DNA from 2 places in the Cupriavidus necator N-1 genome. Region 2 is predicted to be linked to the other one. Evidence: predicted binding sites of a transcription regulator. Region 2 holds the regulator's gene; the other holds the start of a gene.

Region 1 (15,466 bases), on a different replicon from region 2:
CCATGTCATCAACTACCGCGAGGCGGACTTCGTGGCCGAAGTGCAGGCGCTGACCGGCGGCGAGGGCGTGGCGGTGGTCTACGACGCCGTGGGCAAGGACGTGTTCGTGCCGTCGCTGCAATGCCTGCGGCCGTGCGGCATGGCGATCAACTACGGCACCGCGTCGGGCGACGTGGAGGCCTTCGACCTGCAACTGCTGCACGCGCGCTCGCTGATCGTGTCGCGGCCGACGCTGCGCACCTATATCGCCAGCCCGCAGGCGCTGGCCAATGCCGCGGCCACGCTGTTCGCCGCGGTCGCGGGCGGGCAGCTGCGGCTGGAGGTCAACCACCGCTACCCGCTGGCCGCCGTGCGCGACGCGCACCGTGACCTGGAGGGCCGGGCCACCACGGGCTCGGCTGTGCTGATTCCCTGAACCCGGCGAGCGCAAGATGAAACGCCGTCGCGCCCCGCAGGCCGGTGCCCAATGATCCCTACCTGGAGTAATCCCGATGCAGACTGATGGTTCCCTTCCTTCGCTCGACATTGCCGGTCATGTCGCCACGATCACGCTGCGCCGCCCGGAGGTGGCCAACCGCCTCGGGCCGGATGACCTGGCCGAGCTACAACGGCATGTCGATGCCGTGAACGACAGCGACCTGCGCGTGCTGCGCCTGCGCGGCACCGGCAAGTACTTCTGCAGCGGCTTCGATATCGGCAGGCTCGCGGCCGGGCAGCGCGGTGCCGGCTTCGAGACCCTGGTCAACGCGGTGGAAGATTGCCGCGCGGTGACCATTGCCGAGATCCACGGCGGCGTCTATGGCGGCGGCACGGACCTGGCGCTGGCGTGCGATTTCCGGCTTGGCACCGCCGCGGTGGACATGTTCATGCCCGCGGCGCGGCTGGGGCTGCATTTCTACCAGCGCGGCATGGAGCGCTATATCAGCCGGCTGGGCCTGAACCACGCCAAGCACCTGTTCCTGACTGCGGAGCGCATCGACGCCGACGAGATGCTCCGCCGCGGCTTCCTGACCGAGCTGCTGCCGGCCGAGCGCCTGCGCGAGCGCGCCGACCAGCTCAGCGACACGGTGGCCGGGCTGGCACCGCTGGCGGTGCAAGGCATGAAACGGCACCTGAACGCGATCGGGCGCGGCACGCTGGATACCGAGGCGCTGGCTGGCGACATCAGCCGGGCTACCCAGTCGCAGGACATCCGCGAAGGCGCGCTGGCCTGGAAGGAAAAGCGCAGGCCGCAGTTCACCGGCACCTGATGCAGCTTACTGTCTCTGCCGCATCACCCATTCCACCACCCGCGCCAGGAACGGTGACGTGTCGCCTTCGCGATAGCTCATGATGACCGGCGACACGAAGCCCGGCGCGTCGATCGGGCAGTAGCGCACGTCGTCGCGATGCAGCCGCTGGATCGACGCTGGCACCAGCGTGATGCCTATGCCGGCCGCCACCAGCCCCAGCGCGGTCTGCAGTTCGTTGGCCTCCTGCGCCACACGCAATTGCAGGCCCTGCGCGCGGAACAGCGACAGCAGGTGGTCGGCATAGCTGGGCCGCGGCCGGGCCGGGTAAAGAATGAACGGCTGCGCCGCCAGCGCCTGTGGCGTCAGCGCCTTGCGGCGGGGCGCGGGCAGGCGTGCGGGCAGCGCTGCCACCAGTGGCTCGGCCATCACCACCTGCTGGCGGATGGCGGGATCATTCAGCGCGATGCGGCCGAAGCCCAGGTCGATGCGGCCGGCCTTGAGCGCCTCGATCTGCTCGACGGTGATCATCTCTGCCAGTCCTACCTCTACCTGCTGGTCGTGCCGGTCTGATTCACGCAGTTCGCGGATCAGTTCCGGCAGCACGCCATACAGCACCGACGGCACGAAGCCGATGCCGAACCAGCGCTTGTCCTGCCGCCCGATGCGGCGCGTGCCTTCGATGGTTTCTTCCAGCCGCTGCGTCAGCTGGGTGGACTGCTCCAGCAGGAAGCGGCCCGCCTCGGTCAGCCGCAGCCCGCGGCCGACGCGGTCGAACAGTGCCACGCCCACTTCCTCTTCCAACTGGCGGATCTGGCGCGACAGCGGCGGCTGCGCCATATGCAGCCGCTCGGCGGCGCGGGTGACGTTGAGTTCCTGGGCCACGACCTGGAAATAACGCAGGTGCCGGAGTTCCATTGGTGTCCTGCTCCCATACCTGTAGGGTATCGATTGAGACATCATCGGTCTTGGACGCCGGCAAAGTCAAGCCGCATACTTGACTTCAATTATCAATTTGCATCGACAAGGTATGACCACGACTATCACTTCAGTGGAAGCCATCCTGGTGGACCTGCCCACCATCCGGGCACACCAGCTGGCCATGGCCACCATGCAGCAGCAGACGCTGGTGATCGTGCGGCTGCGCTGCAGCGACGGCGTGGAGGGCATCGGCGAGGCCACCACCATCGGCGGCCTGTCCTATGGCGACGAAAGCCCGGAAGGCATCAAGCTGACCATCGACACCTACCTGGCGCCTGCGCTGGCTGGCCAGGATGCCACCAACGTGCATGGCGCGATGGCGCGGCTGGGCAAGGTCGCGCGCGGCAACCGCTTCGCCAAGTCCGCGCTGGAGACCGCGTTGCTGGATGCGCAGGGCAAGCGCCTGGGCGTGCCGCTGGCCACGCTGCTGGGGGGCGCGGTGCGGTCGACACTGCCGGTGCTGTGGACGCTTGCCAGCGGCGACACCGCCCGCGACATTGCCGAGGCCGAGCAACTGCTGGCCGAGCGCCGCCACCATACCTTCAAGCTGAAGATCGGCCGGCGCAGCGTGCGCGACGACGTGGCCCACGTGGCCGCGATCAAGCGCGCGCTGGGCGACCGGGCGCGCGTCACCGTCGACGTCAACCAGGCCTGGAACGAGGCCGACGCCGCCACCGGCATCGCCATGCTGGAAGCCGCGGGCATCGACCTGATCGAGCAGCCGACTCCGCGCGAGCAGCGCATGGCGCTGGCCCGGCTGGCCGCGCGCTTCGTGGTGCCGATCATGGCCGATGAAGCGGTGTGCGGCCCGGAAGACGCGATGGAACTGGCGCGCATCGGCGGCGCCGACGTGTTCGCGCTGAAGATCGCCAAGGCCGGCGGCATCTTCGGCATGCTGCGCACTGCCGCGGTGGGCGACGCCGCCGGCATCGCGCTGTACGGCGGCACCATGCTGGAGGGCAGCGTCGGCACCATTGCCGCGGCGCATGGCTTCTGCACGCTGCCGCAGCTGGCCTGGGGCACCGAGCTGTTCGGACCGCTGCTGCTCAAGGACGATATCGTGCAGCAGCGCCCCGAGTACCGCGACTTCAGCCTGCACCTGCCCGAAGGCCCCGGCCTGGGGCTGGCGCTGGACGAAGACAAGCTGGCGCACTACAGGCGCGGCTGAACTGGCAGGCAACTTCCCCGCATGACATGCCATATGCGCGGGGCGCATCAAGCAGTGAGGAGACTATGAAAACGTTATTCCAGCGGCTGGCAAGCACCGGCCGCGCAGGGGCGCTGGCACTGGCTGCCGGCCTGTCGTTCGCCGCGCCGACCGCGCACGCGGCCTATCCCGACCATCCGATCCGCTGGATCGTGCCGTTCCCCGCGGGCGGTGCCATGGACAACATCGCGCGCACGCTGGGCGAAGACATGTCGCGCACGCTGGGCCAGGCCATCGTGGTCGAGAACCGGCCGGGCGCCGGCGGCAATATCGGCGCCGAACTGGTGGCGCGCGCGCCCGCCGACGGCTACACGCTGATCATCGTCGCCAACGGCATGGCCGTGAACCCGGCGCTGTACGGCCGGCTGAGCTACGACCCGGTCAAGGACTTCGCGCCGGTGTCGCTGCTGGCGGTGGTGCCCAACGTGCTGGTGGCCAGCAAGGCGCGGCGCCAGGAAAGCACCGTCAAGGATGTGGTGGCGCACGCCAAGGCGGCGCCGGGCAAGTACACCTATGCCTCCGCGGGCAACGGCACCTCGATCCACCTGGCGGGCGAGCTGTTCACCTCGATGGCTGGCGTCGACATGCTGCATATCCCCTACAAGGGCAGCGGCCCGGCGATGACGGACCTGCTGGGCGGCCAGGTCGACTACATGTTCGACAGCATCACCTCGGCCAGGCCGCATATCGAATCGGGCAAGCTGACGGCGATCGCGGTCACCACCAGCAAGCGCTCCAGTGCGCTGCCCAATGTGCCGACGGTGGCCGAAGCCGGCCTGCCGGGCTATGAACTGTCGCCGTGGTTCGCGGCCTTCGTGCCGGCGAAGACGCCGCAGCCGGTCATCGACACGCTCAACCGCGCCATGCTCGAGGCGCTGCGCAAGCCTGCGGTGCAGAAGCGGCTGGCGCAAATCGGCGCCGAGCCGATCGGCAGTTCGCCGGCGGTGCTGCGCGAGCACCTGGCGAAGGAAACCGAGAAGTGGGGTGTGCTGATCCGCCAGCGGGGTATCCGGGCGGATTGAGCGGCCTGGACCAGCGCGGTTCATAGGGGGAGTCCCCCCGAGATGCTCCGGGGGAATGTCATTACCCTGCCCCCCGTCTCCCTGGCACATAATGTGCGTAAGATGCCAGCCGAAAGGCACACTCGAGCGGATCACCCGCCGGCACTGAGGGGAGACAATGAGCAGTTCAACCGACAAGTTCTCGGCCACCATGCGCGATGGCCTGGCCGATCTTGCCCGCCGCCTGCGCTTTGCCATGGAGGAGGGCGCGATCTGGCTGGACGAGCAGCGCATGATCCTGATCCATACCGCCGCCCTGGGCGCGCTGCGCAAGGAACTGGTGGACACCCTGGGCATGGAGCGCGCGCGCGGCCTGTTCACCCGCATGGGCTTCCATTCGGGCATGCGCGATGCGGAGGTCGCGCGCAAGCTGCGCGCCGGCCACAGCGACTTCGGCCAGCTGGAGATCGGGCCCTGCCTGCATACCATCGAGGGGGTGGTGCGGGTCACGCCGGTCAAGGTCGACATCGATATCGCCGCCGGCATCTACGATGGCGAGTTCCTGTGGGAAGACTCCTTCGAGGGCGACGTCCACCGCCAGCTGTTCGGCATCGTCGACGAGCCTGCCTGCTGGATGCAGATCGGCTACGCCACCGGCTACACCTCGGCGCTGATGGGGCGCACCATCCTGTACCGCGAGGTCGAGTGCATCGCCTGCGGGCACCCGCACTGCCGCATCATCGGCAAGCCGGTGGAAGCCTGGGAAGACGGCGCGCAGGCACTGGCGCTGTACCAGCCCGATCCCGTGATCGAAACCATCATCGCCCTGCAGAGCGAGGTCGAGCACCTGCGCGCGCTGCAGGGCACCCCGGCCACGCCGGCCGACCTGGTCGGCACCTCGCCAGGCTTTCGCGCCGCCTGGAGCCTGCTGCAACGCGCCGCGGCCAGCAACGTGACGGTGCTGCTGCTGGGCGAGACCGGCGTGGGCAAGGAGCGGTTCGCGCAGGCATTGCACAGCGTGAGCGGGCGTGCCGACAAGCCCTTCATTGCCGTGAACTGCGCGGCGATTCCCGACGAGCTGATTGAGTCCGAGCTGTTCGGCGTGGAAAAGGGCGCCTTCACCGGCGCCAGCCAGTCGCGCCCCGGGCGCTTCGAGCGCGCGCACGGCGGCACCCTGTTCCTGGACGAGCTGGGCGAACTCTCCGCCTCGGCCCAGTCCAAGCTGCTGCGCGTGCTGCAGGAAGGCGAGGTCGAGCGCGTGGGCGGCACCGGCACGCGCAAGGTGGACGTGCGGCTGGTGGCCGCCACCAATGTCGACCTGGCCGAAGCCGTGAAGCAGGGCACTTTCCGCAAGGACCTGTACTACCGCCTCAATGTCTATCCGGTCACGATCCCGCCGCTGCGCGAGCGCCTGGACGATATCCGGCCGCTGGCCGAGCGCTTCGTGGCCCGCTACGGCGCGCGCCACGGCAAGCGCATCGTCGGCATCACCGACCGCGCGCTGGCCGAGCTGCGCCACTATGACTGGCCCGGCAACGTGCGCGAACTGGAGAACGTGATCGAGCGCGGCGTGATCCTGGCCAGCCAGGGCGGCCAGATCACCGCCGACCACCTGTTCCTGCCAGGCACCGTGGCACCGGTGGTGGATACCGCGCCGCGGCTGGGGGCGGGCGGCACCTTGCCAGACCTGCGCGAAGCCGCGGTCCATGCGCTGCTGGACCAGATGTCCGAGCAGCAGCTGGCGCTGGGCGAAGTCGAGACCGTGCTGATGGAGGCGGCCATGCAGCGCGCCGACGGCAATATGAGCCAGGCGGCGCGGTTGCTGGGTATTACGCGGCCGCAGCTGGCGTATCGGTGGAAGATGCGCGGCACGCGCGGGGGTAACGGCCACGGCAACGGTAACTGAGGCCGCTTCCAGGCTTCAAATGCCGAGGGTGTGCTCCCCTCTCGCGCAAGCGGGAGAGGGGAGCACACTCGCGTAGATCAAGCGCGTTCACACGATCCCCTGCGCCACCCATCTCCTCCGCTTCTCCCGGCCCCTCGCATTTCTCCACTTGATCATTTGATGCAGCCCCTCCGGGCCGCGCATCGGCCCGAAGTTGCCCGATGCTGCACCGCGCCAACGATTTTTCCCTGTCAGATCAAGTCTTCTCAACTAGGTTGCCCACGCACGCTGCTGCGCCGCAGGGCAATCCCATCCGCATCTGCTCGCTGCCCGCAAACGCCCGCCCGGCGCGGCTTTTGATCATTTGATCAAGGCCTGCGCGCAGCTTCATCAATTCATCGATGCGTTTCGCGCGGACCTTTCCGGGTTAACGCGCACGCTCGCCACCGCCAATTCCCCGCAACCCTTGTCCCACAACGCTTCGCGCTCGCTGGCACGGTCTTCGCAATAAGGCCTGCGTCCAGCCAACGCAATGGAGCGCGCCATGAACACCCCGTCGGTTCCCCTGTTCGAAGCCACGCCGCGCTATGTGCGGGTCGAGGGCCGCACCCCAGAAGGGTTTGTGCAGTTCGCCTTCAGCGTGGCCGACCCCGAGCTCAACGTCGAACTGATCATGCCGGAGCCGATGTTCGAAGCCTTCTGCTGCGTCAACCGCGTGCGCTTCCTGCCCCCGCTGGAAGCAGCGCCGCAGCCGCAAGCCGACGACTGACGCCGCAGCCACCGCATCACAAAGAGAGAAGGGATACAGGAGACCAAACGATGCAAGTCGATATCAAGACCCAGCAGATCCAGCCGCTGCGCCAGACCTACGGCCATGTCGCGCGCCGCTTCGGCGACAAGCCGGCGTCGCGCTACCAGGAGGCGACCTACGACGTGCAGTCGGAGGTGAACTTCCACTACCGCCCCACCTGGGACCCCGGCTTCGAGCTGTATGACAAGCGCCGCACGGCGATCGTGATGCAGGACTGGTACGCGCTGAAGGACCCGCGCCAGTTCTACTACGGCGCCTACGTTACCGCGCGCGGGCGCCAGCAGGATGCAACGGAGAAGAGCTTTGCCTTTGTCGAGAAGCGCGGGCTGCTGCAGGCGCTGCCGGCCGAATGGCAGGAACGCCTGGCCACAGGCCTGCTGCCGCTGCGCCATGTGGAGTGGGGCGCCAACATGAACAACTTCTACTGCGCCGACTATGGCTGGGGCACGGCCATCACGCAGGCCTGCACCTATTGCGCGATGGACCGCCTGGGTATCGCCCAATACCTGTCGCGCATCGGCATGCTGCTGGACGGCAATACCGGCGTGGCGCTGGAGCGGGCCAGGGTGGCGTGGCTGGAGAGCGCCGCATGGCAGCCGCTGCGCCGCTTTGTCGAGCATACCTTTGTCACCGAGGACTGGTTCGAGACCTTCGTCGCCCAGAACCTGGTGCTCGACGGGCTGCTCTACCCGCTGGTCTACCAGCATGCCGACGCGGTGATCGCGCGCGCCTGCGGCACCGGGCTGGCGGTGCTGACCGAATTCATGAACGACTGGCGCGACGAGCACGCACGCTGGGTCGATGCCGTGATCCAGGCCGCCGCGGCCGAGTCCGAGGCCAACCGCGTGCTGCTGTCTGGCTGGGCGCGCGCCGCCTGCGCCGAGGTGGCGCAGGCGCTGGTGCCGGTGGCCGATGCGCTCACCGGCGAGGACGGCGCGCAGATGGTGGCGCTGTGCCGCGAGCAGTTCGAAGTCCGCCTGGGCAAGCTCGGCCTGGCTGCCTGATCCGCCCACAACGAACCCCACGGAGACACGCCATGTCAGCCACCCCTGCCAACGTCTACATCGCGCTGCAGAACAACGACGACACCCGACCCATCATCGACGCCATCACCGAGGCCAACCCGCATGCGGTGGTGTCGCAGTTTCCCGCCATGGTCAAGATTGACGCCCCCGGCCACCTGACCATCGTGCGCGAACTGGTGGCCGGCAAGCTCGGCCGCGACTGGGACCTGCAGGAGATCCACCTGAACCTCATCTCGCTGTGCGGAAACATCGACGAAGACGAAGACGCCTTCACGCTGCGCTGGAATGCCTGACACCGCAGCGGCACACAGAACATCACGGAGACATCATGGACGCACGCAAGAAGCTCAACCTGCGCGAGAAGTACGCCTCGATGACGCGGGACCTGGCCTGGGAAACGACCTACGAGCCGATGGACAAGGTCTTCCCGTTCGACAAGTACGAGGGCATCCGCATCCACGACTGGGACAAATGGGAAGACCCGTTCCGCATGACCATGGATGCCTACTGGAAATACCAGTCGGAGAAGGAGCGCAAGCTGTACGCGATCATCGACTCGTTCGTGCAGAACAACGGCCACCTGAACGTATCCGATCCGCGCTACCTGAACGCGCTGCGGCTGTTCCTGACCGGCGTGACGCCGCTGGAATACGCTGCCCACCGCGGCTACGCGCACCTGGGCCGGCATTTCCGCGGCGCCGGCGCGCGCGTGGCGGCGCAGATGCAGTCGGTCGACGAACTGCGCCACGCCCAGACCCAGCTGCACACGCTGTCGGTCTACAACAAGTACTTCCACGGCTTTGGCGAATGGCGCCATATGCACGACCGGGTCTGGTACCTGTCGGTGCCCAAGTCCTACTTCGAGGACGCGATGAGCGCGGGGCCGTTCGAGTTCATCACCGCGATCTCGTTCTCGTTCGAGTATGTGCTGACCAACCTGCTGTTCATGCCGTTCATGTCGGGCGCCGCCTACAACGGCGACATGGCCACGGTGACCTTCGGCTTCTCCGCACAGTCCGACGAGTCGCGCCACATGACGCTGGGCCTGGAAGTGGTCAAGTTCCTGTGCGAGCAGGACCCCGGCAATATCCCGATCCTGCAGAAGTGGCTGGACAAGTGGTTCTGGCGCGGCTTCCGCCTGCTCACGCTGGTCGGCATGATGATGGACTACATGCTGCCCAAGCGCGTGATGTCGTGGGCCGAGGCCTGGGAGATGTACTTCGAGCAGGCGGGCGGGGCGCTGTTCAAGGACCTGGAGCGCTACGGCCTGCGCATGCCCAAGTACCACGAAGTGGCCACCAAGACCAAGGACCGCATCACGCACGAGGCCTGGGCCACCTTCTACAACTACGCGGGCGCGGCCGGCTTCCACACCTGGGTGCCCAAGGCGGACGAGATGGCGTGGCTGGCCGAGAAGTACCCGCAGACCTTCGAGCGCTACTACAAGCCGCGCCTGGACCACTGGCAGGAGCGCCAGCAGGCCGGCGACCGTTTCTACAACGCCACGCTGCCGATGCTGTGCCAGACCTGCCAGATCCCGATGGTGTTCTCGGAGCCGGACGATCCCACCCAGACCTGCTACCGCGAAAGCAGCTACCACGGCATGAAGTTCCATTTCTGCTCGGACGGCTGCAAGGACATCTTCGACGACGAGCCCGCCAAGTACGCGCAGGCCTGGCTGCCGGTGCACCAGATCTACCAGGGCAACTGCGGCGGCGCCACGCTGGAGGACGTGCTCAAGTGGTACCGGCTGAACCCGGGCGCTGACAACCTGGACTTCGAGGGCTCGCAGGACCAGCGCAACTGGAACGCGTGGAAGGGCATCGGTCCTGCCGCCGACGCCGCCTGAAGCGGCCCCATCAAAAGACAAGGAGACAACCATGCCCGTCGTATCCATCGGCGACTACGCCTTCGAGGCGGCCGACCGCGAGGCCGTGTTCCACGGCAACCGCCTGCTCTATATCGGCTGGGACGGCCACCTGCTGTTCTGCGCCCCGCATTGCTTACCGTTCCCGCCGTCGATGCCGCTGCGCGAGGTGGTGGACAAGGTGCTGCCCGGCGTCTACGGCTACCACCCCGACTTTGCCCGCATCGACTGGGGCCAGGTGCAGTGGCTGCGCGGCCGCCAGCCCTGGCAGCCCGACCTGGACCGCTCGCTGGAAGAGAACGGCCTGGGCCACAAGGACGTGATCCGCTTCCGCACGCCGGGGCTGGACGGAATCGGCGGCAGCCGCAGTTGAGGCGCACGGGCGAACGCACCACCGGAAGGAGACCAAGATGTATTCGCTGACCATTGAACCGATCGGGCAGACCATCCCCATCGCTCCCGGGCAGACCGTGCTGGACGCCTGCCTGCGCAACGGCGTGTGGCTGCCCCATGCCTGTTGCCACGGCCTGTGCGCCACCTGCAAGGTGCAGGTGGTGGACGGCGAGGTCGAGCAGGGCGAGGCCTCCAGCTTCGCGCTGATGGACTTCGAGCGCGACAACGGCCAGTGCCTGGCCTGCTGCGCGACTGCGCAGTCGGACCTGGTGATCGAGGCCGACATTGAGGAAGATGCCGATGCGCTGGGCCTGCCGCTGGCCGACTATCGCGCCGAAGTTGTCGAGACGCGCGCCCTGACGCCCACCATCCTGGGCATCTGGCTGCGTGTGAAGGATGGCGGACGCACGGCATTCCAGGCCGGTCAGTACGTCAACCTGACCGTGCCGGGCTGCGACCAGCCGCGCGCGTTCTCGCTGGCCAACGCGCCGGGCGACGACCTGGTCGAGCTGCACGTGCGGCGTGTGCCGGACGGGCAGGCCACTGGCTACCTGCACGACCAGCTGGCGGTCGGCGATGAACTGTCGTTCTCAGCGCCCTATGGCCGCTTCTTCGTGCGCAAGTCGGCGCAGGTGCCGATGCTGTTCCTGGCGGGCGGCTCCGGCCTGTCCAGCCCGCGCGCGATGATCCTGGACCTGCTGGCCGCCGGCGAGACCCTGCCGATCACGCTGGTGCAGGGCGCACGCAACCGCGGCGAGCTGTACTACGGCGCCGAGTTCCAGGCGCTGGCGCAGGCCCACCCCAACTTCCGCTACGTGCCCGCGCTGTCGGACGAACCCGCCGACAGCGGCTGGAGCGGCGCGCGCGGCTACGTGCATGACGTGCTGCAGCAGCTCTACGCGCAGGACGGCAATGCCGACTTCCGCGGCCACAAGGCCTACCTGTGCGGGCCGCCGCCGATGATCGAGGCCTGCATCCGCACGCTGATGCAGGGCCGGCTGTTCGAGGCGGATATCCACACCGAGAAGTTCCTGTCCGCGGCCGATGCGCAGAACAGCGCGCGCAGTCCGCTGTTCAAGATCTGAGGAGGCCGGCCATGCATACCGTCGAGATCGCCGGCAGCGGGCTGCGCTACCCCTGCGCGCCGGAGCAGAACCTGCTGCGGGCCATGGAAGTGCTGGGCCAGCGCGGCATACCCGCCGGCTGCCGCGGCGGCGGCTGCGGCGTGTGCAAGGTCCGCATCGAGGCCGGCGACTACCACGCCGGCAAGATGAGCCGCGCCTGCCTGTCCGAAGCGCAGCAGCGCGACGGACTGGTGCTGGCCTGCAAGACCTACCCGGACAGCGATATCCGCCTGCGGCCGGTGGCCCTGCTGCAGCGCTGCCTGGAAAAGCAGCGGCAGCGCGAACAGGGCCGGTAGCAAGCGAACGAAGCACAAGCAAGGAAGGTGGCACCCACACAACGCCACCCCACCACACCAGGAGACCCACCATGGCATTGACAGGCGTATTGCGACCGGGGCACGTAGCCCTGCGCGTGCTGGAGCTGGAACCGGCGCTGAAACACTACACCGAGGTACTCGGCTTGATCGAAACCGCGCGCGATGCGCAGGGCCGGGTGTTCCTGAAGGCATGGGACGAGCACGACCACCACAGCGTGGTGCTGCGCGAGGCCGATAGTCCGGGCATGGACTACATGGGCTTCCGCGTCGACAGCGGCCACACGCTGGAGCGGCTGGCGCAGGAGGTGGAGCGATCCGGCCTGGCCATCGACTGCCAGTGGATCGCCGCCGGCGAGCACCCGCATACCGGCGCGCGCTTTCGCTTCACCATCCCCACCGGCCATGCGATCGAGCTCTTTGCCGACAAGGACAAGCCCGGCTGCAGGACCGGCGACCTCAACCCCGACCCCTGGCCGGACGACCTGCGCGGCATGGCGCCCAGCCGCTTCGACCACTGCCTGCTGTATGGCGATGATGTCGACGGCACCGTCAGGCTGTTCCGCGACGTGCTGGGCTTTTCCCTGGCCGAGCAGGTCGTGGCCGGCCCCGATGGCGAGATGCTGATCGGCGCCTTCCTGACCTGCTCGAACAAGGCGCACGACATCGCCTTTATCCGGCACCCGGAGAAGAACCGCTTCCACCATGCCTCGTTCCTGCTCGACAACTGGGGCGAGGTGCTGAAGGCGGCCGACATCATCTCCAAGAAGGATGTCTCGCTCGACATCGGCCCGACCCGCCACGGCATCACGCGCGGCGCGACGATCTACTTCTTCGATCCCTCGGGCAATCGCAACGAGGTCTTCTCCGGCGGCTATATCCACTACCCGGACAAGCCCACCATTACCTGGACCGACAACGAGCTGGGGCGCGCGATCTTCTATCACGACAGGAAGCTGAACGAAGCGTTTTTGAATGTGCTGACCTGAGCGCGAACACTCGCCTCCCGCTGATTTGCCCCCTCTCCCGCAAGCGGGAGAAGGGGCACCCAAACGATGAGCGGAGGATCGCAGTGCGCGATTGCTTCAACACCAGAGAACCAATATGAAAGACTTCAAGAACTTCATCAACGGCGAGTGGGTCGGCACCGCGCGGACCTTCGAGAACCGCAACCCGACCGACAACAGCCTGATCGGCCACGTGCACGAGGCCGGGCGGGCCGAGGTCGACGCCGCGGTGCAGGCCGCGCGCAGCGCGCTGCAGGGGCCGTGGGGCCGCATGACGGTGGCGCAGCGGGTCGAGCTGCTGCACGCGGTGGCTGACGGCATCAACCGCCACTTCGACGAATTCGTGCAGGCGGAGATCGCCGATACCGGCAAGCCCTTCGGGCTGGCCAGCCATATCGACATCCCGCGCGGCGCGGCCAACTTCAAGGTCTTTGCGGACCTGATCCGCAACGTGCCGACCGAAAGCTTTGCCATGGACACGCCCGATGGCGGCAAGGCCATCAACTACGCGGTGCGCAGCCCGCGCGGCGTGATCGGCGTGGTGAGCCCGTGGAACCTGCCACTGCTGCTGATGACGTGGAAGGTCGGGCCGGCGCTGGCCTGCGGCAATACGGTGGTGGTCAAGCCCTCGGAGGAGACCCCCGCCACCGCGACGCTGCTGGGCGAGGTGATGAACGAGGCCGGCGTGCCGCCCGGCGTCTACAACGTGGTGCATGGCTTTGGCCCGGATTCGGCCGGCGCCTTCCTGACCGCGCACCCGCAGGTCAACGGCATCACCTTCACCGGCGAGACCCGCACCGGCGAGGCCATCATGAAGGCCGCGGCCAATGGCGTGCGGCCGGTGTCGTTCGAGCTGGGCGGCAAGAACGCGGGCATTGTGTTCGCCGATGCGGACTTCGACAAGGCCGTGGCCGGCATCACGCGCTCGGCGTTCGAGAACAGCGGGCAGGTGTGCCTGGGCACCGAGCGTGTCTATGTGCAGCGGCCGATCTTCGAGCGCTTTGTCGCCGCGCTGAAGGCGAAGGCCGAGGGCCTGAAGCTGGGGCGGCCCACCGAGCTCGGCGTGAACATGGGCCCACTGGTGTCGCACGAGCATCGCGACAAGGTGCTGTCCTACTACCGCAAGGCCGCCGAGGCCGGCGCCACCGTGGTCACCGGGGGCGGCGTGCCGCAGATGCCGGGGGCGCTGGCCGAAGGCGCCTGGGTGCAGCCCACCATCTGGACCGGCCTGCCGGAAAGCGCCGCCGTGATCCGCGAGGAGATCTTCGGGCCCTGCTGCCATATCGCCCCGTTCGACACCGAAGAGGAAGTCATCGCGCTGGCCAATGACACCCCGTACGGCCTGGCCGCCACGGTCTGGACCGGCGACCTCGGCACCGCGCACCGCATGGGCAGCGCGCTGGACGTTGGCATCTGCTGGATCAATGCCTGGTTCCTGCGCGACCTGCGCACCGCCTTTGGCGGCGCCAGGCAGTCCGGCATCGGCCGCGAGGGCGGTGTCCATTCGCTCGAGTTCTACACCGAGCTGCGCAACGTCTGCGTCCGCCTGTGAGGTCCCATCATGCATAGCGAACTCCTTGAGATCGGCGCCGGCCTGCACCATGCGCTGGCCTCCCGCCGCCCGGTGGCGCCGCTGACCGAATCGTGGCCGGAGTTGAGCATCGACGATGCCTACCGCATCCAGCTGGCGATGGTGCAGCACCGGCTCGATGCCGGCGAGCGCGTGGTCGGCAAGAAGATCGGCGTGACCAGCCGCGTGGTGATGGACATGCTCGACGTGCGCCAGCCCGACTTTGGCCACCTGCTGTCCGGCATGGTCTACCCCGACGGCGCGGCGATTCCCGCCGACACCCTGATCGCGCCCAAGGCCGAGGGTGAAATCGCCTTCGTGCTGAAGGAAGACCTGGAAGGGCCGGGCGTGACCAATGCCGACGTGCTGCGCGCCACCGCCTACGTGCTGCCTTGCTTCGAGATCGTCGACTCGCGCATCCGCGACTGGAAGATCCGCATCCAGGACACGGTGGCTGACAACGCATCGTCAGGCGTATTCGTGCTGGGCGACGCCGCGGTGGACCCGCGCAGCGTGGACCTGGGCACGGTCGGCATGACGCTGGAGAAAAACGGCGAGATCGTCGCCACCGGCGCCGGCGCGGCCGCGCTCGGGCATCCCGTCAACGCGGTGGCATGGCTGGCCAATACGCTTGGCCGGCTGGGCATTGGCCTGAAGCGGGGCGAGGTGATCCTGTCCGGCTCTCTTGCCGCGATGGTGCCCGTAACCGCTGGCGACCAGTTGCGCATCAGCCTGGGCGGTATCGGCTCGGCCGGCGTGCGCTTTGTCTGAGCCCGACCCCTTTTCCAATTCAGCGCAGGACAAGCCATGAACCTGACACAAGACACCATTGCCCGGCTCGCCGAGCACCTGGAGAACGCCGAGCTGCAGCGCGAGGCGGTGCGCAAGATCACCGATGAATACCCGGACATGGACTGGGACGACGCCTACGCCATCCAGGACGCCATCCGCGCGCGCAAGGAGGCGCGCGGCACCCGTATTGCCGGGCTCAAGATGGGCCTGACTTCGTTCGCCAAGATGCGCCAGATGGGCGTGAGCGACCCGGTGTACGG
Region 2 (15,466 bases):
GCCTGTTCAATCCTGATTCAGCAGCCCGCTGCGGGGCTGCCGGGCACGGTCATTGCTGCATTTGCGCTGCGGCCATCTGGTACTTGACCGCTTCGCGGTCGTGGCCTTGCACGCGATCCTTGTAGCGGATCACCTGACGGTCCAGCTTGTCGACGAGTGCGTCGATCGCTGCATATAGGTCTTCGTGATGCGCCTCGACAAAGATGTCCTTGCCCTTGAGATGTAGATTAATTTCCGCGTACTGACGCCGGTCCTTTTCCTTGTGGTTGTCGACAGAGAGCAGCACGCTAACGCCAATGACCTGATCGAAATGCCTGACGATTCGCTCCAGCTTCGTTTCCACGTACTCACGCAGAGGGGGCGTGATGTCCAGGTGGTGTCCACTGATCTTGAAGTTCATAGCGCTTCTCCTTCTGAAAGAGCCTCACCAGGCAGGCGGTGGGCTCGGCTACAAAGACTTGCGGAGATTGACTGCGGGGATCTTCAGGGCTTCGCGATACTTGGCAACAGTGCGGCGCGCAACAACAAAGCCTTGCTCACCCAGCAGTTCGGCAATGCGACTGTCGGAAAGGGGATTCCTCGGGTCTTCGGCTCCTATCAGTTGCTTGATCAAGGCGCGGATGGCCGTTGATGAAGCCGCGCCACCGGTTTCGGTGGACACGTGGCTGCCGAAGAAGTACTTCAGTTCGAAAGTACCCATCGGCGTTGCCATGTATTTATTGGTCGTCACCCGGGAGATGGTTGACTCGTGTAAACCCAGTGTATCGGCAATCTCCCGCAAAACCAAGGGGCGCATGGCGATTTCGCCGTGACTGAAAAAGTTCTTTTGACGCTCGACAATGGCCTGCGAGACACGCAGGATTGTGTCGAACCTTTGCTGGATGTTCTTGATCAGCCAGCGCGCCTCTTGCAGCTTTTGCTGCAGTCCGGCCGTGCCGGACTCACCCTTCGCGCCACGCAGGATTTGGGCATACATATCGTTGATGCGCAGCCTCGGCATCACATCCGGATTGAGCTGCGCGATCCAGCCGCCGCCACCCTTGCGCACGAACACGTCCGGCACCACGAAATCCGCTTCCGGGCGGCTGTACGCATGGCCGGGGTAGGGCGCCAGCGAGCGGATCAGTTCGTGTGCGGACTTCAGTGCCACTTCATCTACCTGCAGCGCCTTCTTCAGCCGCGTGTAGTCGCGTACTGCGAGCAACTCCAGGTGATTGCTAACGATGTTCAGCGCCAGTTCGCGTTGCGGGTGCGTCAGGCGTCGCAACTGCAGGGCCAGGCACTCGGCGGCGTTGCGCGCACCCACGCCGGGCGGGTCGAAACTCTGCAGCAGCGTGAGGATGGCGTGGACTTCGTCGATCTCGAACTCGAGTTCTTCCGGCAACTCCGTGCAGATCTCCTCAAGCGATGCGCTCAGGTAGCCATCGTCGTCGAGCGATTCGATCAGGAAGATGGCCAGGCCTTTGTCGCGCGCCGAGATCTTCAGCGGCGTGAGCTGCTCCATCAGGTACTCGCGCAGCGTGGGCTCGGCCTCGCGCAGCTGCATCGGCGTTTTTTCATCCTCGTCGCCCTGGGGGCGGCGGGCAAAGTCGTCCAGGCTCCAGTCGCCGCTGCCGTAGTCGTCGCCGTTGCCGCTGTCGCCATAGCTGTCGTCGTCACCCGCGCCGTCGGCGCGAGCCTCGCCATTGCCCTGGGGCTCAGCCGGGGCGGGCGCCGGTGCGCTCTGCAGGTTGACCGAGCCGTCGGCCGCCACGCGCAGCGGGCTTTCGATCCAGTCGTTCTCGCGCTCGAGCAGCGGGTTTTCCGTCAGCGCCTGTTCGACCTCTTGCTGCAGTTCCAGCGTGGAGAGCTGCAGCAGCCGGATCGACTGCTGCAGTTGCGGGGTCAGGGCCAGATGCTGGGAAAGACGGAGCTGTAGCGACGGTTTCATGCGAGCTATTCTATGCGCATCTTTCCGTTGTTGGAACGGAAATTGCTATCGCTTATGCGGTCCGATCGCCGCTGGCTGTGGGAGGGCCCACGCGCACCCGCGAAGAGGCCTGCCGCTCGCGGGCAGGCCGTTAAGTCACATGCGGAAGTTCTCGCCCAGGTAGACGCGCCGCACTGCATCATTGGCGATGATTTCCTCGGGCTGGCCCGCGGCCAGCACCGTGCCTTCGCTGATGATGTAGGCGTGGTCGCAGATGCCGAGCGTCTCGCGCACGTTGTGGTCGGTGATCAGCACGCCGATATTGCGTGCCTTGAGGAAACTGACGATGCGTTGGATCTCGCCCACGGCGATCGGGTCCACGCCGGCGAAGGGTTCGTCCAGCAGGATGAAGCGCGGCGACGACGCCAGCGCGCGCGCGATTTCCACACGGCGGCGCTCGCCGCCCGACAGCGACAGCGCCGGGTTGTTGCGCAGGTGCGCGATCTGCAGGTCGTCGAGCAGCGAATCCAGGCGGCGCTCGATCTCGGTCTTGGGCAGCGGCTTGCCGTTGCTCACCTGAAGCTCCAGCACCGCGCGGATGTTCTCTTCGACGTTGAGCTTGCGGAACACCGAGGCTTCCTGCGGCAGGTACGACAGCCCCATGCGCGCGCGCTCGTGGATCGGCAGGCCGCTGATGTGGTCGCCGTCGAGCACGATATCGCCTTCGTCCAGCGCCACCAGGCCCACGATCATGTAGAACGAGGTGGTCTTGCCCGCGCCGTTAGGCCCGAGCAGGCCGACCACCTCGCCGCTCTTCACGTCGAGCGAGACGTCCTTGACCACCGTGCGCGAGCCATAGCGCTTCTTCAGGTGGCGCACGACCAGCGTGCTGCCGCCGGGAAGGACGGTGGAGGCTTCGACGGAAGGCTTGTCGGCGATGGTTGCGGTATCGGTCATTGGCACGGTCTGGCGTTCAGGCGTTTCTGGCGCGGGCAGGCAAGCCGGCGCCAGGCGTCAGGGTTTGTTGGCAGGCGCGGGCGCCGTCTTCAGGTCCAGCGGCGAGCCGCCATTGCCCGTGGCGCCGGCCTTCTGGTCCTGGCGCGGCGACAGCACCGCGCGCACGCGACCGGACGGATTGGCGGCCGCGGCGTCGCCACTGCCGCCGCCGGCGGCCGTGTAGAACTCCTTGCGGCTGTCGTAGGTCAGCACCGCGCCGCGGATCTCATCGACCTGCTTGGCGCCCTGCAGGCGCGCCATGCGGGCATTGCCGATCAGCTTGGAGTACTCCTGCTTGCCGTCGTACTCGATGCGGTCGCCCCAGCCGTCGATGTATTCGTCGACGCCTTCGCGCTTCTGGCGGATGTAGGCCTGCTTGCCCGGCTTGGCGGTGGCTACCGCGAACTGGTAGCCCTCGGGGTCGGTGCGCAGTTCGGCCGCGTCGGACTTCAGGATCATGGTGCCCTTGGTTAGCACCACGTTGCCGGTCAGCGTATAGATCTGCTTGACGTCGTCGTAGCTGGCGTTGTCCGCCTCCAGCACCATCGGCTTGTCGCGGTCCGCGCGCTCGGCCAGGGCGGGCTGGGCCAGCAGGCCGAAGGCCATGGCCAGGGCGAGCAGAGCCGGGGCGGTGCGTCGACGGGACGATGTCGTCAGGGAAGCAGTCATGTTGGCAGGGGTTGCTTGAGGGCGTCTGGGTACGTTGGTGCGGGTTGGTGCGGCCCCCGGGCCGGGGCTCAGGACCCCGGCGCGCGGCCTGGGGACGGCCCGGTGATGATGGTGCCGCGTACATTGCCGAGCAATTGTACTTCGCGCGTGACGTTGTTGAAGATCAGGCCGTTGGCGGTCATCACCGACGGGCCGCGCGTCAGCTTGACTGGCTTGTCGGTCTTGACGATGTCGTCATTGATCAGCAGCTGGAAATAACTGGATGCGGCGGTCAGCTGCGGGTCCTTGGACACGTCCACGCCCTGCTGGCGCATGACGAAGCCGTTGCCGTACAGGTCGATCACCGAGCCCTCGGCGTTCATGCGGCCCATATCGGCGCGGGCGGTGACCGGCGGGCGGTCCGGCTCGTACGCGCGCATGGCGGGCCGGGTCACTTCGTAGGTCTGGTCGTCCTCGAAATGGACCATGCGCTCGCCGGTGAAGCGGATCTTGGTGCTGCCGTCCGGCGCCAGCTCGGTGGCCGAGAAGCGGTCCATGAAGTAATCAGGCTCATGCTTCTTGGTGCTTTGCGCGGCCAGGTCTTCCTTGGGGGAGTTGATCTGGACCAGCCAGAACGTGCTGCCCGCCACGAAGGCCATCAGCAGCAGCGGCAGCAGCCGCATGACGATGCCGCTGAGGGAGGCGAGGAGTGCCTGCATGGTGTCCTTGGCGTTGTGCCGGTTGTGCCGGGCCCGCGCCCGCTCAGATGACCTTGGCGCGGGTCAGGTCGTGGATATGCAGCGCGCCGGTCAGGCGGCCGTCGTCGTCCACCACCAGCAGCTGGTTGATGCGGTTGGCTTCCATCACCTGCACCGCCTCGACGGCGAGCTGGTTCTCGTTGACCACGTGCGGGTTGTGGTGCATGACCTCGCCGATGGGCACGGTCTTCCAGTCGCGCGGGGTTTCCAGCAGGCGGCGCAGGTCGCCGTCGGTGAAGACGCCGATGGCGTGTCCGTCCGGATCCACCACGGCGGTCATGGCCATGCCCTTGCGGGTGATTTCCATCAGCGCCTGGGCCAGCGGCGTGTTCTCACGCACCTCGGGCACGGCGTTGCCGGTGCGCATCACGTCGCGCACATGGGTCAGAAGCTTGCGCCCGAGCGCGCCGCCGGGGTGCGAGCGGGCGAAGTCTTCCTCGCCAAAGCCGCGCGCATCCAGCACCGCCACTGCCAGCGCATCGCCGAGCGCCAGCGCCGCGGTGGTGCTGGCCGTCGGCGCCAGGTTCAGCGGGCAGGCTTCTTTCTCGACCGCCGCGTCCAGGTGGACGTCGGCCAGCTTGGCCAGGTTGGAGTCGGGGTTGCCGGTGACCGAGATCAGCCGCGCGCCGATGCGCTTGACAATCGGGATGATCGACAGCAGCTCGCCGGTCTCGCCAGAATTGGAGAAGGCGATCAGCACGTCGTCGCGCGTGACCATGCCCAGGTCGCCGTGGCTGGCTTCGGCCGGGTGCACAAAGAACGCCGGCGTGCCGGTAGAGGCCAGCGTGGCCGCAACCTTGCGTCCGATATGGCCGGACTTGCCAATGCCCGAGACGACCACGCGCCCGGTGCATTGCAGGATCAGCAGCACGGCACGGGCAAAGTCGCCGTTCAGGCGTCCGGAAAGTGCGGAAACCGCATCGGCTTCGGTCTGGAGAGTGTCGCGGGCGAGTCTGAGTGCTCGATCCGCATCGAAATTGGCTATCATGGCGACGAAGTATACCAACGAATGCGATGGCGCCTGGCCCGACCCATGGCGCACGTCGTGCTTGCCGTGCTCGCCGTATTTTGCCGGCAGGGTGCCCGTGCCGGGTCGGACGCGCGCCTGGCCGGTCACCCAGACCGCCTGATGCATTCTCCGCTGGAACTGACCCTGGTGCTGCTGGCCGCCGCCGTCTTCGGCGTGGTCGCATTCCGCATGCTGCAGCTGCCACCGATGCTGGGCTACCTGGCCGTTGGCATCCTGATCGGCCCGCATGCGCTGGGGCTGGCCAGCGACACCGCGCAGACCAAGTACCTAGCCGAATTCGGCGTGGTCTTCCTGATGTTCTCGATCGGGCTGGAGTTCAACCTGACCAAGCTGCGCTCGATGAAGCGGCTGGTGTTCGGCCTGGGCGGCTCGCAGGTGGTGCTGTCGATGCTGGCGGTGGTGCCGGCCAGCTGGGCTTTCAACTGGCTGTTCCCGCTGTCCTGGCAGGCGTCGGTGGCGCTGGGCGGGGCGCTGGCGATGTCTTCCACCGCGATCGTCTCCAAGATGCTGTCCGAGCGCATGGAGCTAGAAAGCGAGCACGGCCGCAATATCATCAGCATCCTGCTGTTCCAGGATCTGGCGGTGGTGCCGCTGCTGATCGTGATCCCGGCGCTGTCGCGCGATCCGGGCGACCTGATGGTGGCGCTGGGCCTGGCCACGGTCAAGATCGTGGTGGCCCTGGGCGCCATCTTCTTCCTCGGCCAGCGCCTGATGAGCCGCTGGTTCCACGTGGTGGCGGCGCGCCGTTCGCAGGAACTGTTCATGCTGAACCTGCTGCTGGTGACGCTGGGCATGGCGGCGCTGACCGAGCGGCTGGGCCTGTCGATGGCGCTGGGCGCCTTCATGGCGGGCATGCTGATCTCCGAGACGCCCTACCGCCACCAGGTGGAAGAGGACATCAAGCCGTTCCGCGACGTGCTGCTGGGGCTGTTCTTCGTCACCATCGGCATGCTGCTCAATATCCGCGTAGTGCTGGATCACGTATGGCTGGTGCTGGCGCTGCTGGTGGTGCCGGTGCTGTTCAAGCTGGTGCTGATCGCGCTGCTGGCGCGGGTCTTCGGCTCGCGCCAGGGGGTGGCCATCCGCACCGGGCTGGGGCTCGCGCAGGCCGGCGAATTCGGTTTCGTGCTGCTGAACCAGATCGACGGCCTGAACCTGGTCGACCCGGTGCTGATCCAGGTGATCCTGGCGTCGATGCTGCTGTCGATGCTGGCCGCGCCATTCCTGATCCAGTACAGCGACGCCATCGTGCTGCGCTTTACCGCCAACGAATGGCTGATGCAGTCGCTGAACATGACCCGCATCGCCGCGCAGAGCCTGCAGACCGAGAAACACGCCATCATCTGCGGCTTCGGCCGCAGCGGGCAGAACCTGGCGCACATGCTGGAGCGCGAGGGCATCAACTACGTGGCGCTGGACCTGGACCCCGACCGCGTGCGCGAGGCCGCCGCGGCCGGCGATACCGTGGTCTACGGCGACGCCGGCCGGCGCGAGGCGCTGATCGCCGCCGGCATCCACCGCGCCGCCGCCCTGATCGTCACCTATGCCAACACTCCATCGGCGCTCAAGGTGCTGCACCACGTGCAGGAGCTGGCGCCGGCGCTGCCGGTGATCGTGCGCACGGTGGACGATTCAGAGCTCGACACGCTGCAGAAGGCCGGCGCCACCGAAGTGGTGCCCGAGATCATCGAGGGCAGCCTGATGCTGGCCTCGCACGCGCTGGTGCTGCTGGGCGTGCCGATGCGCCGGGTGGTGCGCGGCGTGCAGCAGGCGCGCGACGCGCGCTACAGCCTGCTGCGCGGCTATTTCCACGGCCGCGACGATGATGAGGACATGGTCGAGCGCGATTCGGTGCGGCTGCACTCCGTGTCGCTCGGGCCGCAATCCACGGCGGTGGGGCGGCGCCTTGGCGTGCTGGGGCTGGAGCGCATCGGCGTGGAAGTGACCGCGGTGCGCCGGCGCGGCATCCGCGCCTTCGACCCGGAGCCCGAGACAGTGCTGGAACCGGGCGACATCGTAGTGCTGCGCGGCCCGCCCGAGGCGCTGGAAGCGGCAGAGACGCGCATCCTGAACGGCTGAGCGGGGCCGCCGGATGCGTCAGTGCGGACGCGCCTCGACCCAGGATTCCGGCAGGTTGTCGAGCACGGCGCGTGCGTCCAGCGAGCGGATCGGCACGCTGGCATCGGCCGGGATGCGGCCCTCGCCTTGCAGCATCAGGTAGCGCAGGCAGCACACACGCAGGAAGGACGAGAAATTGCCCGCCACCGCCTCGCTGCCGCGATGTTCGGTCAGTTCATCGTGCAGGCGCGTGATCAGCTGGTTGACGGTCATGTCGTCGCGTCGCGCCAGTTCTTCCAGCACTTCCCAGAACAGGCTCTCGAGCCGGATGCTGGTGGCCACGCCATGCAGGCGCAGCGAGCGCGACTGGCTTTGGTACGACGCCGGATTGGCGCGGATAAAGATTTCACACATGGATGCTCCCGTGCGGGCGGCGCGGCCGGCGGGCATGTGCACGGCTCGCCGCAGGGGGGCGGGCCGTGCCTTCACGCGTGGGGGCGCCGCGTGCGGAAAGCTCTAATGTACGATCCGCGTACCCAGCACGGCAAGGAACTGCGCCAGCCAGGCCGGATGCGCGGGCCAGGCCGGGGCGGTGACGAGGTTGCCGTCGGTATGGGCCTGGTCGACGGGAATATCGGCATAGGTGCCGCCGGCCAGCTTCACCTCGGGCGCGCAGGCTGGGTAGGCTGAGCAGGTCTTGCCTTCCAGCACGCCTGCCGCGGCCAGCAGCTGGGCGCCGTGGCAGACCGCGGCGATCGGCTTGTCCGCCTGGGCGAAGTGGCGCACGATCTCCAGCACGCGCGCGTTCAGACGCAGGTATTCCGGGGCGCGGCCGCCGGGGATGACCAGTGCGTCGTAACTGGCGGGGTCGATCCCGGCAAAGGTCGCGTTGAGGGTGAAGTTGTGGCCGCGTTTCTCGGTGTAGGTCTGGTCGCCCTCGAAGTCATGGATGGCGGTGGCGCAGGCGTCGCCCGCCTGCTTGTCCGGGCAGGCGGCGTGGACGGTGTGGCCGACCATCTGCAGTGCCTGGAACGGCACCATGGTTTCGTAGTCTTCGGCGTAGTCGCCCACCAGCATCAGAATCTTTTTTGCCATCGCGGTCTCCTGTATGGTTACGGGTGTCCGGCGGGTGCCGGACGCGGCAGCCCGGCCCCTTGGCTAGCCAACCGGGCCGGCAGGGCCATTGTGCTGGCCGCCCCGGTGGCGCGGGTGGTAACTGGTTACCGCGCCGGCGGCCACCCCTGCCGCGACCCACTGCGACCCCTTTCTGACTGGCGCGCCACGCTGCGCGCCTACCGTCTCCAGACCCCTATGGCAGATTCCATCATCCAGTCCCCCGAGCTCGGCGACGTCACCGGCTACCTGCGCGAGCGCATCCGCACCGTGCCGGACTGGCCCATGCCGGGCGTGATGTTCCGCGACATCACCCCGCTGCTGCAGAATCCCAAGACGCTGCGCGTGCTGATCGATGTCTTTGTGCACCGCTACATGGATGCGCAGCTCGACCTGGTGGCGGGCATCGACGCGCGCGGCTTTATCCTGGGCGCGATCGTCGCGTATGAGCTGAACCTGGGCTTTGTGCCGATCCGCAAGAAGGGCAAACTGCCGTTCCAGACCGTGGCCGAGGAGTACGAGCTGGAATACGGCAGCGCCACCGTCGAGATCCATGCCGACGCCTGCAAGGCCGGCGACCGCGTGCTGCTGGTCGACGACCTGATCGCCACCGGCGGCACCATGATGGCCGGGCGCAAGCTGCTGGAGCGCCTGGGCGCGACGGTGGTGGAGGGCGCCGCCATCGTCGACCTGCCCGAACTGGGCGGCTCGAAGCTGCTGCAGGACGGCGGGCTGCCGCTGTTCACCGTGTGCAAGTTTGAAGGTCACTGAGCCACGCTGACCGGCCCGCAAGATTTCCACGCAAGGAGACCCCATGCCTGACCTGCTGCTGTTCCTGCTGACTTCGATTGCCGTGACTGTGGCCCCGGGGCCCGACAACCTGCAGGTGCTGGCGCGCGGCATGGCGCAGGGCCGGCGCGCGGGGCTGGTGGCGGCACTGGGCTTTTCGGTCGGGTGCCTGTTCCACACCGTGATTGCGGCGGTGGGGCTGGCCGCGGTGCTGCGCTCGTCGCCGCTGGCGTTCCAGCTGATCAAGTACGCGGGCGCGGCCTACCTGATCTGGATCGGCATTCAGGCGCTGCGCGCAAAGGGCGGGCTGGCGCAGGGCGGTGATGTCGATGCGGTGCCGCTGGGGCGCGTGTTCCGCCAGAGCGTGCTCGGCAACATCATGAATCCCAAGGTGACGTTGTTCTTCCTGGTGTTCCTGCCGCAGTTCGTGCGCGCCGATGCCACGCACCCGGGGCTGCAGTTCCTGCTGCTGGGCGTGGTCTTCATGCTGCAGACGGCGGTGGTGTTCTCGCTGTTCGGGCTGTGCGCCGGCTGGCTGGGCGCCTGGCTGCGCCGCCGCCCGGCCACCGGCCGCTGGCTGGACCGCGCCGCCGGGGCGATCTTCGTCGGTCTGGGGATCAAGGTCGCGCTGCCCTGAGCGCCGTCGCCTGGCGCGCACCCGGGCGCTCGTTGCGGCATGCTTTGCCGGTGTTGCCCGTTGCCCGTTGCCCGTTGCCCGTTGCCCGTTGCCCGTTGCCCGTTGCCCGCACGCCGCACCCGTGCCGTTGCCGCTGTCGGGTGGCGGGCGCATAATGCCCCATTGACAACTACACGATGACCGGGCCGAGCCTCCAGGGTTTTGTCGGCACTGGTCACACAAAGGCGCACAATGGGCGTACTCCTTCACCTGCTATCAGGCGTTGCCCTGCTCGTCTGGGGCACCAACATCGTCAAGGTCGGCATCCTGCGCGTCTACGGTGCGAACCTGCGCCATGTCCTGTCGACCAGCGTCTCCAACCGCTTCACCGCCTTCCTCGCCGGGCTCGGCGTCACCGGCCTGGTCCAGAGCAGCAACGCCACGGCGGTCATCGTCAGCTCCTTCGTCGGCCAGGGCTTGATCGCCGTAGCGCCGGCGCTGGCCATCATGCTCGGCGCCAACGTCGGCACCGCGCTGATGGTGCAGGTGTTCTCGCTGGACCTGTCATGGCTATCGCCGCTGCTGATCTTCGTTGGCGTGATCTGCCACCTGACCTGGAAGGGCAGCAAGCCCGGCCACGTCGGCCGCGTGCTGATCGGCCTGGGGCTGATCACGCTGGCGCTGGAACTGATCTCCATCGCCACCCGTCCCGTGGTGCAGGCCGCCGGCGTCAAGGTGCTGTTCGCCTCGCTGACCGGCGACTCGGGGCTGGACATGCTGGTCGGCGCCTTCCTGACCATCCTGTGCTATTCCAGCCTGGCCGTGGTGCTGTTCTGCGGCGCGCTGGCGTCGGCCGGCGTGGTGTCGATCCACGTGGCGCTGGCGCTGGTGCTGGGGGCCAACCTGGGTTCGGGCATCTCGGCGCTGCTGACCACCTCGGGCAACAACCAGCCGGGCAAGCGCGTGACGCTGGGCAACCTGCTGTCGCGCCTGCTGGGCTGCCTGGTGGCGCTGCCGCTGCTGGGCCAGGCCGAAGAGTTGCTGGCGCTGCTGGACCATGACCCGCAGCGGCTGATCGTCAATTTCCACCTGCTGTTCAACGTCGCGCTGGCGGTGCTGCTGCTGGGCGCCACCGCGCCGCTGGCGCGCCTGTGCGAGAAGGTGCTGCCCGGGCGCAACACCGGCGACAGCCAGGTCACGCCGCGCCACCTCGATACCGCCGCGCTGACCACGCCCACGCTCGCGCTGGCCAACGCCGCGCGCGAAGTGCTGCGCATCGGCGACCGCGTCGAGCAGATGCTGGACAACATGCTGCGCGTGCTGCGCACCAACGACGCCAAGCTGGCCGACGCCACCTGCCGCATCGACAACGAGGTGGACGACCTCTACACCGCGATCAAGCTCTACCTGACCCGCATCAGCCTGGAAGCGCTGGACGAGCGCGACGGCCAGCGCTGGACCGAGATCATCTCGCTCACCATCAACCTGGAACACGCGGGCGACATCATCGAGCGCATCCTGCTCGATACCAAGGACAAGAAGATCGCCCACAACCTGATGTTCTCCGAGGCGGGCATGCAGGAGATCGCAGAGATGCACGCACGCCTGGTCGCCAACCTGCGGCTGGGCTTGTCGGTGTTCCTCAACGGCGACCTCAAGAGCGCGCAGGCGCTGATGGCCGAGAAAGCGAACTTCCGCGAGCTGGAGCGCAAGTACGCGCGCACCCACCTGCAGCGCGTGGCGGTGCAGACCGCCGAGAGCATCGAGACCAGCTCATTGCACCTGGATGTGATCAGCGAACTGAAGCGCCTGAATTCGCTGTTCTGTGCGACGGCTTATCCGGTGCTGGAGCAGGCTGGGGTGCTCAACCGCAGCCGGATGAAGGAAGACGACCTGCCGACGGTGTCGACCGTGCAGGCAGCGCAGCACTGAGCGGCGACGCTAGAGCTTGTAGCCGAACTTCCGCAGCAGCGCCTTGCGCTCGGCCACATCGGCATCGGTCTCGATCCCCAGCGGCGAGGCGCCATCGATCACCCCCACCACGCCGCGCCCGACGTCGGTCTCGGCGATGATCACCTGGGTCGGGTTGGCCGTTGCGCAGAAGATGCGGCACACCTCCGGTACCGCCCGCACTGCGGCCAGCACGTTGACCGGAAAGAACCCGTCGCCGAGGAAGATCAGGAAGGTATGCCCGGCACCGATGGCGCGGGCGTTTTCGCAGGCCAGGTCGATCAGGTCTTCATCTGTGCCCGACCAGCGCACCAGGCGCTTGCCCGAGGCCTCGCAGAACGCCAGCCCGAAGAGGATGCCCGGCACGGTGCCGGCCAGCGCCTCGTGCAGGTCTTCCACGGTCTTGATGAAATGCGACTGGCCGAAGATGAAGTTGGTGGCTTCCGGCTTGGTGACCGACACGACCGACAGTTCCATGACAGGCTCCCGAATGGCCGCAGGGCTTGCCGCCATCGGGTTCATGGTAGGGCGCGGGGTGGTGAATGCAAGGGGCGCGGCGCCACCGGCCTGCAAGCGCCTGCACACCCTTATGCGCGCTTTAGCAGCGGCGCCAGGTACTTGCCGGTAAAGCTGGCCTTGCTCCTGGCCACATCCTCCGGCGTGCCGCGCGCGATCACCTGCCCGCCGCCGGCGCCGCCTTCCGGCCCCATGTCGATCAGCCAGTCCGCGGTCTTGATGACGTCCAGGTTGTGCTCGATGATGACCACGGTATTGCCCTGGTCGCGCAGCTTGTGGATGACCTTGAGCAGCAGTTCGATGTCATGGAAGTGCAGCCCGGTGGTGGGCTCGTCCAGGATATAGAGCGTGCGCCCGGTATCGCGCTTGGACAGTTCCAGCGACAGCTTGACGCGCTGCGCCTCGCCGCCCGACAGCGTGGTCGCCGACTGCCCCAGCCGGATATAGCCCAGGCCCACGTCCAGCAGCGTCTGCAGCTTGCGCCGCACCACCGGCACGGCGCTGAAGAACTCATGCGCCTGTTCGACGGTCAGGTCCAGTACCTCGGAGATGTTCCTGCCCTTGTACAGCACCTCCAGCGTCTCGCGGTTGTAGCGCTTGCCGTGGCAGACATCGCAGGGCACATAGACGTCCGGCAGGAAGTGCATCTCGACCTTGAGCACGCCGTCGCCCTGGCAGGACTCGCAGCGCCCGCCCTTGACGTTGAACGAGAAGCGGCCCGGATCGTAGCCGCGCTCCTTGGCCGACGGCACGCCGGCGAACAGTTCGCGGATGGGCGTGAACAGGCCGGTGTAGGTGGCCGGGTTGGAGCGCGGCGTGCGGCCGATAGGGCTCTGGTCGACGTTGATGACCTTGTCGAAATGCTCCAGCCCCTCGATGCGGTCATGCGGCGCCGGCTCCGGCGTTGAGCCGTACAGGTGGCGCGCCACCGCGTGGTAGAGCGTGTCGTTGATCAGCGTCGACTTGCCCGAGCCGGACACGCCGGTGATGCAGGTCAGCAAGCCCACCGGCACCTCGGCGGTGACGTTGCGCAGGTTGTTGCCGCTGGCGTTGACAATGCGCAGCAGGCGCTCATCGTCGGGCGCGGCGCGTTCCTTCGGCACCTCGATGCGGCGCTGGCCGGACAGGTATTGCCCGGTCAGCGATGCCGGCGACTCCTCGATCTGCCGCGGCGTGCCCTCGGCCACGATCATGCCGCCGTGCACGCCGGCGCCCGGGCCGATGTCGACTACGTAGTCGCAGGCGCGGATCATGTCCTCGTCATGCTCGACCACCAGCACCGAGTTGCCGATGTCGCGCAGGTGCTTGAGCGTGCCGATCAGGCGGTCGTTGTCGCGCTGGTGCAGGCCGATCGAGGGTTCGTCCAGCACATACATCACGCCGGTCAGTCCCGAGCCGATCTGCGAAGCCAGCCGGATGCGCTGGGCCTCGCCGCCCGACAGCGTATCGGCGCTGCGCTCCAATGACAGGTAGTCCAGCCCGACGTTGTTCAGGAAGTTCAGCCGCGCCGAGATCTCCTTGATGATCTTGTCGCCGATCTCGCGCTTGGCGCCGTGCATGTCCAGCGTCAGGAAGTACGTCAGCGCGTCGCGCAGCGGCCAGCCGTTGATCTCGAAGATCGCGCGCGCCTGCTCGCCCTCGCCCAGCTTGACGTGGCGCGCCTCGGTGCGCAGGCGGGTGCCGTGGCAGGCGGGGCAGGGCTGGTTGTTCTGGTACTTGGCCAGTTCCTCGCGCACGGCGACCGAATCGGTTTCGCGGTAGCGGCGCTCCAGGTTGGGGATGATCCCTTCGAACACATGCTCGCGCACGGTGGTGCGGCCGCGTTCGTTGATATAGGTGAACGGGATCTCCTGCTCGCCCGAGCCGTGCAGCACCGACTGCTGCACGTTTTCCGGCAGCTCCTCGAACGGCGTCTCGGTGTCGAAGTCGTAGTACGCGGCCAGGCCTTGCAGCATCTGGAAGTAGAACTGGTTGCGGCGGTCCCAGCCCTTGATCGCGCCCGAGGCCAGCGACAGGTTGGGGAAGGCCACCACGCGCTTTGGGTCGAAGAAGGTGATCTGGCCCAGCCCGTCGCAGCTCGGGCAGGCGCCCATCGGGTTGTTGAACGAGAACAGCCGCGGCTCCAGCTCCTGCAGCGAATACGAGCAGATCGGGCAGGCAAACTTGGAGCTGAACATATGCTCCTTGCCGCTGTCGAGTTCCAGCGCAAGCGCGCGCCCATCGGCCAGGCGCAACGCGGTCTCGAACGACTCGGCCAGGCGCTGCTTGATGTCGGCGCGCACCTTGACGCGGTCCACCACCACTTCAATGGTGTGCTTCTCGGTCTTTTTCAGTTTCGGCAGCGCATCGACCTCATAGACCTTGGCCTCGGCCTCGTGCGCGGCGCCGCCGCCCGAGCGGATGCGAAAGCGCACGAAACCCTGCGCCTGCATGCTGTCGAACAGGTCCGAGTGCTCGCCCTTGCGGTCGGCCACCACCGGCGCCAGGATCATCAGCTTGGTGTCTTCCGGCAGTGCCAGCGCGGCGTCCACCATCTGCGACACGCTCTGCGCCTGCAGCGGCAGGTTGTGGTCGGGGCAGTAGGGCGTGCCGGCGCGCGCATACAGCAGGCGCAGGTAGTCGTGGATCTCGGTGACGGTGCCGACCGTGGAGCGCGGGTTGTGGCTGGTGGCTTTCTGCTCGATCGAGATCGCGGGCGACAGCCCCTCGATCAGGTCCACGTCCGGCTTTTCCATCAGCTGCAGGAACTGGCGGGCATAGGCGGACAGCGACTCCACGTAGCGGCGCTGGCCCTCGGCATAGAGCGTGTCGAAGGCGAGCGAGGACTTGCCCGAGCCCGACAGGCCGGTGATCACGATCAGCCGGTTGCGCGGCAGGTCGAGATTGATGTTCTTCAGGTTGTGGGTACGCGCCCCACGGATCTTGATTTCTTCCATATGCCGAAAAGTCGTCGCCAGACAGGCCGCCCTGCCGGGGTTGGCAAGGCTGTCTGAAGGAATCGCAAAACCCAGAAACAAGTACCGTATTTGGCACTTCCGACCGCTGGCGACGGCCGGAATGCGCGCCCGGGCACACGCCCGGGG

What was found. Region 2 encodes sigma-54, which starts transcription at its own class of promoters, with help from an activator protein. Its sites were predicted from a motif close to TGGCANGNAANCTGCTTT; they were not measured.
Region 1: the regulator sigma-54 is predicted to act here: its motif matches at 6,795-6,812, upstream of CNE_RS20470 (phenol hydroxylase subunit).

Annotation. Positions count from the first base shown of each region.
Region 1 covers NC_015723.1:512,651-528,116, forward strand. Annotated here, with positions in the region: gene CNE_RS20440 (quinone oxidoreductase family protein) at 1-415, shown strand, start outside; gene CNE_RS20445 (enoyl-CoA hydratase/isomerase family protein) at 492-1,250, shown strand; gene CNE_RS20450 (LysR family transcriptional regulator) at 1,257-2,147, opposite strand; gene CNE_RS20455 (muconate/chloromuconate family cycloisomerase) at 2,260-3,378, shown strand; gene CNE_RS20460 (tripartite tricarboxylate transporter substrate binding protein) at 3,444-4,439, shown strand; gene poxR (phenol degradation transcriptional regulator PoxR) at 4,597-6,324, shown strand; gene CNE_RS20470 (phenol hydroxylase subunit) at 6,848-7,072, shown strand; gene CNE_RS20475 (aromatic/alkene monooxygenase hydroxylase subunit beta) at 7,123-8,118, shown strand; gene CNE_RS20480 (MmoB/DmpM family protein) at 8,151-8,432, shown strand; gene CNE_RS20485 (aromatic/alkene/methane monooxygenase hydroxylase/oxygenase subunit alpha) at 8,468-9,988, shown strand; gene CNE_RS20490 (phenol hydroxylase subunit P4) at 10,020-10,379, shown strand; gene CNE_RS20495 (NADH:ubiquinone reductase (Na(+)-transporting) subunit F) at 10,417-11,484, shown strand; gene CNE_RS20500 (2Fe-2S iron-sulfur cluster binding domain-containing protein) at 11,496-11,819, shown strand; gene CNE_RS20505 (catechol 2,3-dioxygenase) at 11,891-12,826, shown strand; gene CNE_RS20510 (2-hydroxymuconic semialdehyde dehydrogenase) at 12,942-14,396, shown strand; gene dmpE (2-oxopent-4-enoate hydratase) at 14,406-15,185, shown strand; gene dmpH (2-oxo-3-hexenedioate decarboxylase) at 15,222-15,466, shown strand, end outside.
Region 2 covers NC_015726.1:396,281-411,746, forward strand. Annotated here, with positions in the region: gene hpf (ribosome hibernation-promoting factor, HPF/YfiA family) at 50-400, opposite strand; gene CNE_RS01980 (RNA polymerase factor sigma-54) at 449-1,930, opposite strand; gene lptB (LPS export ABC transporter ATP-binding protein) at 2,066-2,866, opposite strand; gene lptA (lipopolysaccharide transport periplasmic protein LptA) at 2,924-3,574, opposite strand; gene lptC (LPS export ABC transporter periplasmic protein LptC) at 3,643-4,272, opposite strand; gene CNE_RS02000 (KpsF/GutQ family sugar-phosphate isomerase) at 4,316-5,299, opposite strand; gene CNE_RS02005 (monovalent cation:proton antiporter-2 (CPA2) family protein) at 5,441-7,420, shown strand; gene CNE_RS02010 (ribbon-helix-helix domain-containing protein) at 7,439-7,813, opposite strand; gene CNE_RS02015 (DJ-1/PfpI family protein) at 7,916-8,494, opposite strand; gene CNE_RS02020 (adenine phosphoribosyltransferase) at 8,711-9,283, shown strand; gene CNE_RS02025 (LysE family translocator) at 9,327-9,938, shown strand; gene CNE_RS02030 (Na/Pi cotransporter family protein) at 10,170-11,849, shown strand; gene CNE_RS02035 (adenosine-specific kinase) at 11,859-12,344, opposite strand; gene uvrA (excinuclease ABC subunit UvrA) at 12,455-15,319, opposite strand.